DNA from 4 places in the Amycolatopsis sp. A1MSW2902 genome. Region 4 is predicted to be linked to each of the others. Evidence: riboswitches for the same ligand, from Rfam matches in the RefSeq annotation. Region 4 holds a riboswitch; each other region holds the start of a gene.

Region 1 (3,562 bases), on a different contig from region 4:
CGAGCACGCCGTAAACCCCGACCGCGACACCCACCAAACCGGCCAGCACGCAGGTCGCGATCAGCATCCGGACGCGCGGGGAGAGATAGCCGCGCCGTCCGTAGCCGCGCGAATCCATGGCCGCCGCGAGTTGCAGCGACCGGTCCATGGCGTCGGCGAGCACCGGCACGAAAATCCCCTTCACGAACCGGAAGCCGCGCGTCTTCCCGGAGCGCAGCCGCCGCGCGCGACGCACCCGCTGCACGCTCTCGACCAGCTGCGGGGCCACCGACAGCGCGACGGTCACCGCCGTTCCCACCTCATACAGCGCCCCGGGTACCGCTTTGAGCAGGCGTTTCGGGTTCGCCAGCGCGTTCGCGGCACCGACGCAGAGCACGATCGTCGCCAGCCGGAGCCCGTCGTAAAGCCCGCCGAGCAGTTCCTCGGCCGAGGTGGGGCCGAGGAGCTGAATGCCGGCCGCGACGCTCGGCAACGGGATGGTCGGCAGCGTGAACAGGATGTGGCCGCCGTCCTCGCCGCCGATCAGGATCCGGAACAGCACGCGCGATGCCAGGATCACCGCGGCGATCCAGGCGTACATCCGAAACGCCAGCGCCCACGGCGCGTCGCCGCGGCGGAGCACCACGACGAACCCGGCCACCGCGATCACCAAAGCGAGCAGAACCGGGTTCGTGGTCCGGCTCGCGGCGACGGCGAGCGCGAGCGCCCACACCCACCACGCGCCGGGATGGAGCGCTCGCGGACTACTGCCCAGCACGCCTGCGACGCACCGCGACGACCGTCCCGGCCACCACGAGCAGCACGACGACCACGATGCCGATCACCAGTCCCCACGAGAACCCGCTGTCCGAAGTGGACGCCGGAGCCTGCGCGGGCGCGTTGGCCTTGCGCACCGGTTCGGTGCGCGGCGGCGGATACTCGGTGTAGGACTTGCCGATCGCGAACGACCAGCCCTCGAACGCTCCGGCAGGCGGCTTCCAGCTCTGCGCGCCGACCTGCGCCGACTGCCATTTGCCGCCGTTGGCAGCGGTCCAGAAGCTCCACGACGCCTTCTCCGGCGGCATGCCGGTGCAGGTCTGATCCGCGGGCTTGCTCTCGATCTTGCACATCACGGCCAGGCCGTATTTGCCCGCGCCGGTGAGTTCGAAGCCGGCGTTTTGCAGTGCGGTGACGCCGTTTTCCTGCTTGCCCGGCGCGCACCGGATGAGGGTTTCCCCGCCAAGCCCCTGGAAATCGACGATCACCGTGACGCCGTTGTCGTCCTGGCAGTAGCCGTCGGTGCCCTTGCCGGGTGTGGTGGCCGAGGCGGAAGAAGCACCGCCGAGACCGGTAGCGACGAGAAGAGCGCAGCCGGCGAGGACTCGCCCCCAGTGCCGCGCGTGCACGAACCGCATGTCAGATGTACCTCGCATCGATCGGACCACGACGGGCGATCCGGCTCGCGGCCCTCGCGGGGCCGCTCACGGTTGCGGGCCAGCGCCGGATTCTCACCGGCTTCCCCCGTTCGTGGCGAAGAACTTGTCGACGTTAACGCACCGCAGGCCGCGCCGGAAGCGACCGCGGACACACCTACACTTCCGGGCGTGGGACAGGACCAGCTGCGCGTCGGCCTCGTAGGAACCGGACCGTGGGCCACCACGGTGCACGCCCCCGGGCTCGCGGACCATCCGGGGACCGTGCTCAGTGCTGTGTGGAGCCGAAGGCCGGAGGCCGCCACCGCGCTGGCGCAGGCCTACGACGCCGTGCCCACCAGCGATCTGGACGAGCTGTTCGAGCAGGTCGACGCGCTCGCGTTCGCCGTGCCGCCGACCGTGCAGGCCGAACTGGCGACCCGGGCCGCGGAGGCGGGCAAGCACCTGATCCTGGAGAAACCGATCGCCCCCGACCTGGCCACGGCGCAGCGTCTCGCGGATGCCGTGACGTCCGCTGGCGTCGCTTCGCTGGTGATGCTGACGCTGCGGTTCGCCCAGCAAACGCGCGATTGGCTGGACGGCGTCACCGCCGCCGGCGGCTGGCGAGGCGGCAGCGTGCGCTGGCTGTCGGGCGCACTGCTCAGCGGCAAATACGCGACCTCGGCCTGGCGACAGGATCCGGCCGGCGGCGCGCTCGCCGACATCGGCCCGCACGCGTTCGACCTGCTCGACGCCGCCCTCGGCCCGATCACCGAGGTCCTTGCCGCCCACCGCGGTCCCGAAGATCTGTGGCAGCTGCTGCTCGAACACGAAGGCGGCATCACGAGCACCGCGACGCTCAGCCTCCGCCTGCCGGTCCAGCCGACGGTGGTCGAGTATTCGGTTTTCGGCGAACACGGCCTCCGCACGCTGGGCCGCACCGGCACGGCGAACGACGCGTACACCGCGCTGCTCGACGATTTCGCCGCGATGGTGTCGTGCGGAACGACCACGCATCCCTGCGATGTCCGCCGGGGCGTGCACCTGGCCCGGATCGTGGACCAGGCCCGCGCCGCGCTGAACCGTTAATTCGCTTGCCGGGTCTGAGACGATGAATGGGAAGTTCGTTTCGGACGAAGGAATGCCTATGTGCTCCGCCACGGCCCGCCCCGGCCGCCTGGCCTGAGCTGTTCGGCCTGCGCGCCCGGCGTGGGGTTGCCAGTTGTTGTGCTGCCCGCGCATTCCTTCTTCGCGAAAGGCTTCCACCAGAGATGTCCGCCCTTCAGGCATACGTCCGCGCGACCGCACCGATCGGCCGCGAAACCGAGCGAATCGGCCCGTTCCTGGCGACTTTCGCCAAGGACAGCTCTCATCCGATGGCGAACTACGCCATCCCCGACGACGGCGCGAACCCTTCGTCCGCCGAGATCGCTCTTCTGATTTCCGCTTACCGGCAACGAAATCTCCTGCCCCGGCTGGAGTTCTTCACCGACGCGGCTCCCGATGTCGAAGCGGCTCTCGTCGCGGCGGGATTCACGCTGGAACGACGCGTGCCGGTGATGACCTGCGGCACCGAAGACCTCGTCGATTGCGTTGCGCCAGAACACATTCAGCTGCGCGAACCGTCGTCCGACGACGAATTCCGCCGCCTGCGGTCCGTGCAGAACGTCGCTTTCGGTGAGTCGCCCGACGTGTCGGACGCCGATGTCGAACGCAACCGCGACTACCTGACCGTCCTGGCCGAACACGGCGAAACCATTGTGGGCGGCGGAATCGCACTGGACATCGTCTCCGGCGCAACGGAAATCGTCGGCATCGCCGTAGCCGCAGAACACCGAGGCCAAGGCATCGCGGCGGCCATCACCGCACACCTCACCCGCTTAGCCCACGAACGCGGTGCACGGACGGCGTTCCTCACGCCGGGCGATGTGGGGATCGGGACGGTGTACCGGCGCGCTGGGTACCAGGTCGCGGGTGAGTGCGTGCATCTGTCGCTGAGCTAGTCGTCGTACCGCCCGCCGCGGCCGCGTTTTACGTCGCTGCGGCGTTTCTTCGCGGCCAGGCGGCGTTCCTTCGAGCCTCGCGACGGCTTGGTGGGACGTCGTTTGGCCGGCGGCGGCGCGGACGCCTTCGCCAGCACCTCGGCGAGCCGCTCCCGGGCCGCGTCGCGG
Region 2 (3,562 bases), on a different contig from region 4:
CGCGGCTGCTGGAGATCTCGCCCAGCTACGTGAACCAGCTGGAACACAACGGCCGTCCGCTGACCCTGCCGGTGTTGCTGAAGCTCACCGAGCACTTCGGCGTGGACGCCGAGTTCTTCGCGCCGCAGGACACCGCCCGCTTGGTCGCGGACGTGCGCGAGGTGTTCGCCGACGACACAGTGGACGGTGCGATCTCACCATCCGAAGTGGACGAACTGACCGCGAAACTGCCCAGTGTCGCCCACGCGATGGTCGCGCTGCACCGCCGTTACCGCGAAGCGGTCGAGAACATCGCCGCGCTCACCGCGGAGCAGGGGATGGACCAGACGTCGGTCCAGCAGCCGCACGAAAAGGTCCGTGACTGGTTCTACGCCCGTAACAACCACGTCGGCATACTGGACCAAGCTGCCGAAGGCCTCGCGACCGAGTTGCGACTTCATCCCGGTGAAGTGCGCGCGGGCCTGGTCACCGCTTTGAAGCAACGACACGGCGTGCGGGTGGCCACCGAACAGCTCGGCACTGGGCAGCACTTCTTCGACCGCCGACACAAGGTGCTGCAGCTGTCGCTGATGCTCCGGCCAGGACAGGTCGCGTTCCGGCTGGGATCCGAGCTGGCGATGCTGGAATCCGGTGCCGAGATCGACCGGCTCGCCGACAGCAGCGGATTCTCCGACGAGACCGCGCGACGGCTGCTGCGGATCGGCCTCGCCAACTACTACGCGGGCGCGCTGGTGCTCCCGTATCGGGCGTTTCTCGGCGCGGCGGAACGACTTCGCTACGACGTGACGTTGCTGTCCGGAGAGTTCGGCGTCGGCTTCGAGACCGTGTGCCATCGACTGTCCACTTTGCAGCGTCGCGGTGCGCGCGGGGTGCCGTTCTCGTTTGTCCGGGTCGATCGCGCGGGCAACGTGTCGAAACGCCAGTCGGCCACCGGATTCTACTTCTCCCGCGCGGGCGGCTCGTGTCCACTATGGATCGTTTACGAGGCGTTTTCCTCGCCGGGCCGCATTGTCACGCAGATCGCCGAACTGCCGGACGGCAAGAAGTACTTCTGGCTCGCCCGCACGGTCACGCGTGCCGCGGGCGGGCACGGCGAACCGGGCAAGACATTCGCGATCGGCCTCGGCTGCGAACTGCGGCACGCGAACCGGCTCGTGTACTCCGACGGGCTGGCGCTCGGCAAGGACGCGGCGGTGACCCCGATCGGCATGGGGTGCAAAGTGTGCGAACGCCCGGCGTGCCCGCAGCGCGCGTTCCCGGCGATCGGCCGTCCGCTGCGGGTGGCCGACCACTCAAGCAGCGTGCTGCCGTACCCGCCGCTGGGGTGAGCGCGCGGGGAGCGGCAAGTCTGCGAAGGGGCCCCTCGCGGCCGGCGGCGGGCAATGCCAGGGACTTGAGCCACGCCGATTCCGCCTGGCCGTGTCTTGAGGTCCGTGAGGGCCACCCCGAGGGAATCTGATTCCCTCGGGGTTCCCCTCACGGACCGCGCCCCAGGCGACACCTTCGGCGTGGGCGGACGCGGCTCGAACGCACCCGCAGCGCCGCCCCAAGTTCCTGGCATTGATGCGTAATCCCCGCCCAGCCCCGCGCCGAGCCGCTGACCCCGCGTCCCGGCCCTGGGCCGGCTGGGCGAGCGCGCGGGCAGCCTGGCGGCGGATCGGCCGCCCGGATGAGGGGTGCGCCACTCTCGACATACTCGGACTTCCTACTTTATGGTGTCCACAGGTCCACGGTGCAGGGAAGCCGGTGCGAGTCCGGCGCGGTCCCGCCACTGTGACCGGGGAGTGCCGTCCCGCGTGCGAAGAAGGCCACTGGCGAGAGCCGGGAAGGCCGGGACGGGGCAGATCCGGGAGCCAGGATACCGGCCGTGGACGTCCGTGTTCGTCCACGAGGATGGAGCAGAACGCATGTGGCTCACCCCTGCCTGCGTGAAAGACGCCGACCCGCCGCCGCTGCGGTAGGTCCGCGCCGTCCTGCCGTACCGCGGCGGGATCCGGTGCTTGTCGCGCCGCGCGTTCCCGTGCGGCGGCTCTCTCCTGCGCTCTTTCCGAAAGGCTTCGCTGTGACTGCTGAACTCACGCACTTCGTCGGCGGCAAACCGGTTCCCGGCACGTCCGGGCGATTCGCCGACGTCTACGACCCCAGCACCGGCACGGTCCAGGCACGGGTCCCGCTGGCCTCCGCGGCAGAAGTCGCCGCCGCGGTCGGCGTGGCCGCCGAGGCACAGCGCGAATGGGCGCAATGGAATCCGCAGCGCCGCGCCCGCGTGCTGATGCGGTTCGTCGACCTGGTCCGCGCGGAGGAGGACAGCCTGGCCCGGCTGCTGTCGTCCGAGCACGGCAAGACCGTCGCCGACGCGCGCGGCGACATCCAGCGCGGGCTCGAGGTCGTGGAGTTCGCGATCGGCATCCCGCACCTGCTCAAGGGCGAGTTCAGCGACAGCGCGGGCACCGGGATCGACGTCTACTCGATGCGGCAGCCGCTGGGCGTCGTCGCCGGGATCACGCCGTTCAACTTCCCGGCGATGATCCCGCTGTGGAAGGCGGGCCCGGCGCTGGCGTGCGGCAACGCGTTCGTGCTCAAGCCGTCCGAGCGCGACCCCTCGGTGCCGTTGCGGCTGGCCGAGCTGTTTCTCGAAGCTGGCCTGCCGCCGGGCGTGTTCCAGATGGTCAACGGCGACAAGGAAGCGGTCGACGCGCTGCTCACCGATCCGCGGGTCGAGGCCGTCGGCTTCGTGGGTTCGTCGGACATCGCGCAATACGTGTATTCGCAGGCCGCGGACCACGGCAAACGCGCGCAGTGCTTCGGCGGCGCGAAGAACCACCTGATCGTGATGCCGGACGCCGACCTCGACAAGGTCGTGGAAGCGCTCGTCGGCGCAGGGTACGGCTCGGCGGGGGAGCGCTGCATGGCGATCTCGGTCGCGTTGCCGGTCGGCGAAGCGACCGCCGACGCGCTGGTGGAACGGCTGGCCGCACGGGTGAAGACGCTCAAGGTCGGCGCCGCGCTGGACGAGACCGCCGACTTCGGCCCGCTGGTCAGCTCGGCCGCGGTGCAGCGGGTGCGCGACTACGTCGACATCGGCGTCGCCGAGGGCGCCGAACTGGTGGTGGACGGCCGGGACGTCACTGTCGACGGGTACGAGAACGGGTTCTTCCTCGGCGGCTGCCTGTTCGACAAGGTCACGCCGGACATGCGGATCTACCGCGAGGAGATCTTCGGCCCGGTGCTGGCGGTGGTGCGCGCGGCCGACTACGAGGAGGCGCTGCGGCTGCCGAGCGAGCACGAGTACGGCAACGGCGTCGCGATCTTCACCCGCGACGGCGACACCGCCCGCGACTTCACGTCGCGGGTCGACACTGGCATGGTCGGCGTGAACGTGCCGATCCCGGTGCCGATCGCCTATCACACCTTCGGTGGCTGGAAGCGGTCCGGCTTCGGCGACCTGAACCAGCACGGCCCGGATTCGGTGCGGTTCTACACCAAGACCAAGACCGTCACCTCGCGCTGGCCTTCCGGGGCCAAGGAAAACGCGAGCTTCGTCATCCCGACGATGGACTGA
Region 3 (3,562 bases), on a different contig from region 4:
GGGCATCGATCGCGGGCAGCACGTCGCCGAATTCCGAGTAGCACATGTGCGTGTGGATCTGCGTCGTGTCCGCGACGCCTGAGGTGGCCAGCCGGAACGCGGGCACTGCCCAGTCGAAATATGCCTCGCGGTCCGCCGCGTGCAGCGGCAGCAACTCGCGCAATGCCGGTTCGTCGACCTGAATGATGCGGATTCCGGCGGCCTCCAGATCCGCGACCTCGTCCCGGACGGCCAGCGCGACCTGGCGTGCGGTGGCGGCCAGGGGCTGGTCGTCACGGACGAACGACCACGCCAGGATCGTGACCGGGCCGGTCAGCATGCCCTTCACCGGACGGTCGGTGCGGCTTTGCGCGTACTGCGCCCATTCGACGGTCATCGGGCGTGGCCGGGAGACGTCGCCGAAGAGGATTGGCGGGCGGACGCAACGGGATCCGTACGACTGGACCCAGCCGAGGGCGGTCGCCGCGAAGCCGGTCAGTTGTTCGGCGAAGTACTGGACCATGTCGTTGCGCTCGGGTTCGCCGTGGACCAGGACGTCTAGGCCCAGGTCTTCCTGCAGCCGTACGACGCGGTCGATTTCGGTGCGCATCGCGGTGCGGTAGGCGGTGTCGTCGAGTTCGCCCGCGCGGAGTGCGGCTCGGGCTCGGCGGACCTCGCTGGTTTGCGGGAAGGAGCCGATTGTGGTGGTCGGTAGTGGGGGCAGGTTCAGGGATTTCTGTTGTGCCGCAGCGCGTTCTGCATACGGCGCGCGGACGGTGTCTACTGGGCGGAGTGCGTTGACTCGTGCACGGACGTTGGCGTCGTTGAGTTCGGCGGCTCCGGCCCGGTCGGCGGCCGCGGCTCGGGCCGGAGTGAGGTCGGCCTTCTCTCCGCTTAGGGCTCGGCCTAGCAGGACGACCTCGTCCACCTTTTGCTTCGCGAAAGCCAGCCAGTTCTTGAGGCGCGGGGCGAGGTCTGTTTCCGCGTTCACGTCGTAGGGGACGTGAAGTAGCGAGCAGGACGTTGAGATGCTCACGCGTGCGGCGGTGTCTCGCAGTTGCGCTGCGTGGGCTAGTGCGACGTCTGGGTCGGTGCGCCAGACATTTCGGCCGTCTACTACTCCGGCTAGGACTTCCTTGTCTCGCAGTGCTCCTTCTGCTGCGACTTTGTCCACAAAGGACTCATCGGTTGCCAGGTCCACGGCTATTGCTTCGATGGGGGAGCGGGCTAGGACGCCCAGTGCTCGGCCGAGGCCGCCGAAGTATCCGGCTGCCAGCAGCTTCGGGCGATGGGTTTCCTTGGCCAGCCAGTGGTAAGCGCGGGTGAGTGCGTTGAACTCCGGCGTGGTCCGGTCGGCAGCGAAGGCTGGTTCGTCCAACTGGACCCATTCGACGCCCTCGTCGGCCAGTTTGCCCAGAAGTTCGGCGTAGGCGGGAAGTAGTTCGTCCAGCAGTTCAAGTGGGTTGAAGCCGGGTTCGGTGGGCTTGGCCAGCAGTAGGAAGGTGACCGGTCCGACGAGTACCGGGCGTGGCGTGATGCCTAGTGCCTTTGCCTCGCGGACTTCGTCGATCGGGGCGGTGCCGGTGAGCGCGAAGCGGGAGTTCGGGCCCAGTTCCGGGACCAGGTAGTGGTAGTTGGTGTCGAACCACTTCGTCATTTCGAGGGCGGGTGCGTCCGGGACTCCTCGTGCGGCGGCGAAGTAGGTGTCCAGTGGCGACAGGCCCAGCCGGGTGAAGCGGTCCGGCAGAGCGCCGAAGAGGGCGGCGGTGTCCAAGACCTGGTCGTAGAGCGAGAAAGTGCTGGACGGGATTGAGTCGAGGCCCTGGTCTCGCAGGGTTGTCCAGGTTTGCTCGCGCAGCTGCCGTCCGGCGGTCAGGAGGTCTTCTTCGGTGGTTTTTCCTGACCAGTAGGACTCGAGTGCTCGTTTGAGTTCTCGCGCTGGGCCGATCCGCGGATAGCCCAGAACGGTAGTGCCGATCGTGGTCACAGCAATGCATCCTCACGTGCTCGCCGGAAGAGTCCGGGCACGCGGAAGTCGTGCTTCGGTCGGTGCCCTTCCCGCGAGGCCCGGACTCACGCACGCCGTCGGCGTGCGTGCCAGTGGCAGGTATTCGGACTCGTGGGCGTATCGCTCGTGCCTACCGGCTGTCGCTTCCCGGGCTGGGCGCCCAGTGCTTTACCGCATTTCGCGGTGACAGCTTTCGTTCCCACATACCGCTGCGGGGCAGTCCCGGAATCGCACCGGGTTCCCTGTTGCCTCGCCGGGACGCGGCTGCGTCCTGGCGAACCAGTGGCGGGGCTGAGCTTAGCGGTTCCCGCGCGGATCCGGCACAAGCCGGACGCGGCTCCCGGATGGCGGGATTCAACGCGGTCCCGGACCACGCAGTGCTGGCGAAACAGACCGGCTCGCCGAAACGCGACTCGGCCCCGCCCTGGCGAACCAGGACGGGGCCGAGTGTTCAGCGTTGTGCCGGAACCGGGATCAGTCCCAGTCGAGCGCGCCGCCGGACTGGTATTCGATGACGCGGGTTTCGAAGAAGTTCTTTTCCTTCTTCAGGTCCATCGCCTCGGACATCCACGGGAACGGGTTTTCGTTCTCGCCGTAGATCGGGGACAGGCCGATCTGCTGGGCGCGCCGGTCGGTGATGAAGTGCATGTACTGCTCGCACAGGTCAGCCGACAGGCCGAGCATGCCGCGCGGCATGGTGTCTCGGGCGTACTTCACCTCGAGCTCGCACGCGTCCTGCAGCATTCCGCGCACCTCGGCCTGGAACTCCTCGGTCCACAGGTGCGGGTTCTCGATCTTGATCTGGTTGATGCAGTCGATGCCGAAGTTCAGGTGGATCGACTCGTCGCGCAGGATGTACTGGTACTGCTCGGCGATGCCGACCATCTTGTTCCGCCGGCCCAGCGACAGGATCTGCGCGAAACCGGTGTAGAACCACATGCCTTCGAAGATCACGTAGAACGCCACGAGGTCGCGCAGGAACGCCTGGTCGGCCTCCGGCGTGCCGGTCTCGAAGTCCGGGTTCTCCAGGTTCTGCGTGTACTTCAGCGCCCACGCGTCCTTGTCCGAAATGGACGGGACCTCGCGGTACATGTTGAACAGCTCGCCCTCGACCAGGCCGAGGCTTTCGCAGATGTACTGGAAGGTGTGCGTGTGCACGGCCTCCTCGAACGCCTGGCGCAGCAGGTACTGGCGGCACTCCGGGTTCGTGATCTGGCGGTACACCGCGAGCACGATGTTGTTGGCCACCAACGACTCCGCCGTGGCGAAGAAGCCGAGGTTGCGCTTGAGCATCTGCCGCTCGTCCTCGGTGAGGCCGTCCGGCGACTTCCACAGCGCGATGTCGGCCTGCATCGCGACCTCGGTCGGCATCCAGTGGTTGTTGCACGCCGCCAGGTACTTGTCCCACGCCCACCGGTACTTCATTGGCAGCAGCTGGTTGACGTCGGCGCGCGCGTTGATCATGCGCTTGTCGTCGACGTTGATCCGGGCCGCGCCGACCTCGATCTCGCCGAGGCCGGTCGCGTCCGTCGTTTCCACGTTCGTCATGGTTCAGGAATTCCTTACTGGCAGGCT
Region 4 (3,562 bases):
ATCGACCTGACGATCGGCGAGCCGCTGGACGAGATGTTCGACGAGCGGCTGGCCCTGGAACAGTTCCCGGCGTTGAAGGAATTCCGGGACCGGCTCGGGCATTCCCGGCTCGTCGAGGTCCCCGGGCCGGACGGCGGAGCGAAGATCTTCGCCAAGTACGAGTTCGAGAACCCGTTCGGCTCGGTCAAGGACCGCACCGCGTACTCGCTGCTGTGCGGTGCCGTGAACGCCAACGCCGACCGCCTGGACGGACTGCGCATCGTCGCCGGTTCGGGCGGCAACATGGCGCGGGCGCTGGCGCACCTCGGGAAACTGGCCGGAATCCCGATCAAGGTCGTGCTGCCGAGTTCGATGGCCGAGAGCGTCGTCGAGGAGATCCGCGGCACCGGAGCCTCGGTCGAGTTCTCCCGCGGTTCGGAGTTCGTGCTGGGATTCCTCAAGCTCTCCAAGGAAATCGCCGACGCCGACCCGCGCTGGACGATGGTCGCGCAGCACCGCGACGCACACAACTTCGCGGTGAACCAGTTCCTCACCGGCCAGGAAATCATCACCCAGCTAGCCGGACGCCGCCCGTCCGCGTGGACAGCCGCGGTCGGCAGCGGCGCCACCCTGGGCGGAGTCGCCCGCGCACTGCGCAAGGAGTACGGCGAACTCGACGTCGTCGCGGTGACCCCGGCGGAACTCCCCTTCGGCACCACGAGCCCGCCGAACGAAATCTCCAAGTTCCCGGGCGCCGGCGGCCTAGGCTACGGCATGCACCAGCGCTTCGTCAGCGGTCTGATCCCGGGAGTCCGGCACCAGACCGTCTCCTACCCCGAGGTCCTCCGCAGCATGCGCGACTTCCGCGACGCCACCGGCACCGCAATCGGCGGCTCCGCGGCGGCCAACTGGCTCACCGCCCGCCGCTTGGCCGCTACCCGCACCCCGGACGAAACCGTGGTGACGTTGTTCGCCGACTCCGGCACCGCGGAGGACTGGAAGAACGCCAACCGCCTTTGAGGTTTGCCGATCCCGGTCTTGCGGTGGTGCTGTCCTTGGACCCGCGTTCAGCTGCGTCGTTGCAGGGCGTGGGCCCTAAGCCTCGATCCGCAGATCCACTGTGGCAGTGATCCTTGGCTCGAGTTGATCAAGAAGCGCGGTCTGGCGGTGTGCGAGAGTCGCTGGTCTGTCCAGCTCTTCCACTGATCGGGGAGTGTGGCCGGGTGTCGGCGGGGGTGGGTCAGGCCGCGGCGGGCGGGCCGTTCCTGGTGGCGTGCCCGACGGTGTGGTCCCACAGCCGCAGCCATGCGGGCGCCCAGGTCACGGGCGGCCGCGAACAGGGCATCGGCGTCGCTGCGCCCGCTCCAGTAGGACTCGATCGCTTTCTTCAGCTCCCGCTGGGCACCCTGGCGGGGATAGCCGTACACGGCGGCACGGCTGGTCGGAGTGGTCTGGGTCACGGGGGCTCTCCTTCGCGAGTCCGCGTGAACCTGCGGGAGGGCATCCGAACCGGTGACCGGCAACCGGCCCCGATTCCGGCGACGACCCAACCCGCGAGGTCACGGCCTGCACCCCGCGGTTGCCGAGTGCACAGCGGGCAGGTCTTCGGACTCGCGGGCATTCCGGCGTGCGCCAGGTCCCTACTGGCCGTCGCTTCCCAAGCCCGACCGGGCTCAGTGCTGTCTCCGGGGAGACTGACAGCGGTCGTTCCTGCTCACCGCTGCGGGGCAGTCCCGGATTCGCACCGGGTTCCCTCTTGCCTCGATCCCCGCCATGGCACTCACGGGGATCGAACCAGCTGCGTCACCACTCTAGCCGCCCACATTCTCCCTTTCCTCCCCGCGTGCCATTGCCCGCGCGATCACGAGCGGGCAATGGCACGCTGCGGTTTGCCGTTGTAGGTGCTCGACGGGCGGATCAGGCTGTTGGCGGCGAGCTGTTCGGTGATGTGCGCGGTCCAGCCGGTGATCCGCGCGGCGACGAAGATCGGCGTGAACACCGGGGTATCGAATCCCATCAAGTGGTACGCAGGGCCCGCCGGGTAATCCAGGTTCGGGTGCAGCCCCTTCGCCGTGTACATCGCCTGAGCGAGTGCTTCGTAGAGGTCGAGCATGCGTGTCCATCGCGGTGTTCCGAGACCTCCTGCAAGGCCTGGCGCATGGTCGGGACGCGTGAATCGCCCTTCTTATACACGCGGTGGCCGAAGCCCATGATCTTGCGTTTGTCGGCGAGTGCCTGTGCCAGCCAGGCTTCCGCGTTGCCTGCGGTACCGATCTCCTCGAACGTCGCCATCACGGCTTCGTTCGCGCCGCCGTGCAACGGTCCCTTCACCGCACCGATCGCCGCGGTCACCGCGCTGTAGAGATCCGACAGCGTCGAGGTGACCACCCGCGACGTAAACGTGGAGGCGTTGAAGCTGTGCTCGGCGTAGAGAATCAGGGACGTCTCGAAAGCCCGCACGAGCACCGGCTCGGGAACCTGGCCGAGGGTCAGGTACAGGAAGTTCTCCGCGTAGCCGAGGTCCTCTCGGGGAGGAAGCGGCAGCAGACCGTGCCGGCGGCGCTGGGTCATCGCGACGACCGAGGGCAGCACCGCGAACAACCTCAGTGCCTTGGCACGGTTGGCTTCAGGCGAGTTGTCGTCCTCGGCCGGATCGTTCGCGCCGAGGATGCTGACGGCCGTGCGCAGGGTGTCCATCGGATGCGCAGTTTCGGGCAGGCTGAGCAACGTCATCACCAGGTCGGCCGGCAGGCCGCGCTGCGCCCGTTCGGCTTCGTTCTGCGCGGCCAGTTCGGCCGGGGTGGGCAACTCGCCGTGCCAGAGCAGGTAGGCGACCTCCTCGAAGCTGCAGTGCGCGGCGAGGTCCTGGACCGGATAACCGCGGTAGGTCAGCGAGTTGGTGTCGGGGTTGACCATAGACACCTCGGTGGTGTCGACGACGACTCCGGCGAGTCCTTTGTGGATGGTTGGTGCGGACATCGGCGTCCTCCCGGTGCTCGTGTGCGTCCCGGCCGGGGTCACACGGAAAAAGTGAAGATGTTCTGGTCGAACGTGGCGTAAGACTGGTAATCGAGCAGGTCGTAGAGGTCGCGGCGGTGCTGCATGCGGTCCAGCAGCCCCTCCTGGGTGCCTTCCCCGGCGATCTCGCGCAGCGCCGCTCCGGCGGCGTGCATCGCGATCCGCAGCAAGGTGACCGGGTAGATGACCAGGTTCACTCCGAGCGATTCCAGCGTCGGGGCATCCAGCAGCTTGCTTTTGCCGAACTCGGTCATGTTGGCGAGAATCGGGACGTCGACGGCGGCGCGCATCTTCTCGAAGTCGGCTGGACCGGTCATGGCCCCGGGGAAGATGAGGTCCGCACCCGCGTCGGCGAAGGCCTTGGCCCGCTCGATCGCGTCGTCCAGGCCGTTGACCCCGGCCGCGTCGGTGCGGGCGGCGACGACGAAGTCCGGGTCACGGCGGGCGGACACCGCGGCCGAAATGCGGCGGACCGCTGCGGCCATCTCGACGACGTCCTTGCCGTCGAGATGGCCGCAGCGTTTCGGGTTGACCTGGTCCTCCAGATGCATCCCGGCCACACCCG

Evidence for each region. Region 4 has a riboswitch for cobalamin ahead of DMP23_RS46875 (hypothetical protein). Riboswitches for the same ligand answer to the same signal wherever they lie in the genome.
Region 1: linked by a shared signal. The riboswitch ahead of DMP23_RS35875 (hypothetical protein) and the one ahead of DMP23_RS46875 (hypothetical protein) in region 4 are both predicted to bind cobalamin.
Region 2: linked by a shared signal. The riboswitch ahead of DMP23_RS43245 (CoA-acylating methylmalonate-semialdehyde dehydrogenase) and the one ahead of DMP23_RS46875 (hypothetical protein) in region 4 are both predicted to bind cobalamin.
Region 3: linked by a shared signal. The riboswitch ahead of metE (5-methyltetrahydropteroyltriglutamate--homocysteine S-methyltransferase) and the one ahead of DMP23_RS46875 (hypothetical protein) in region 4 are both predicted to bind cobalamin.

Annotation. Positions count from the first base shown of each region.
Region 1 is NZ_QJPO01000001.1:7,684,534-7,688,095, reverse strand. It holds gene DMP23_RS35880 (CbiQ family ECF transporter T component) at 1-757, opposite strand, end outside; gene DMP23_RS35875 (hypothetical protein) at 744-1,394, opposite strand; cobalamin riboswitch at 1,408-1,555, opposite strand; gene DMP23_RS35870 (Gfo/Idh/MocA family protein) at 1,584-2,480, shown strand; gene DMP23_RS35865 (GNAT family N-acetyltransferase) at 2,663-3,394, shown strand; gene arfB (alternative ribosome rescue aminoacyl-tRNA hydrolase ArfB) at 3,391-3,562, opposite strand, start outside.
Region 2 is NZ_QJPO01000003.1:15,541-19,102, reverse strand. It holds gene DMP23_RS43250 (helix-turn-helix domain-containing protein) at 1-1,328, shown strand, start outside; cobalamin riboswitch at 1,706-1,884, shown strand; gene DMP23_RS43245 (CoA-acylating methylmalonate-semialdehyde dehydrogenase) at 2,063-3,562, shown strand.
Region 3 is NZ_QJPO01000001.1:645,741-649,302, reverse strand. It holds gene metE (5-methyltetrahydropteroyltriglutamate--homocysteine S-methyltransferase) at 1-1,966, opposite strand, end outside; cobalamin riboswitch at 2,065-2,286, opposite strand; gene DMP23_RS03050 (ribonucleotide-diphosphate reductase subunit beta) at 2,462-3,535, opposite strand; gene DMP23_RS03045 (ribonucleoside-diphosphate reductase subunit alpha) at 3,550-3,562, opposite strand, start outside.
Region 4 is NZ_QJPO01000004.1:13,820-17,381, forward strand. It holds gene DMP23_RS46870 (pyridoxal-phosphate dependent enzyme) at 1-999, shown strand, start outside; gene DMP23_RS46875 (hypothetical protein) at 1,047-1,439, opposite strand; cobalamin riboswitch at 1,559-1,793, opposite strand; gene DMP23_RS46880 (citrate/2-methylcitrate synthase) at 1,841-2,092, opposite strand; gene DMP23_RS46885 (citrate/2-methylcitrate synthase) at 1,996-2,958, opposite strand; gene prpB (methylisocitrate lyase) at 2,997-3,562, opposite strand, start outside.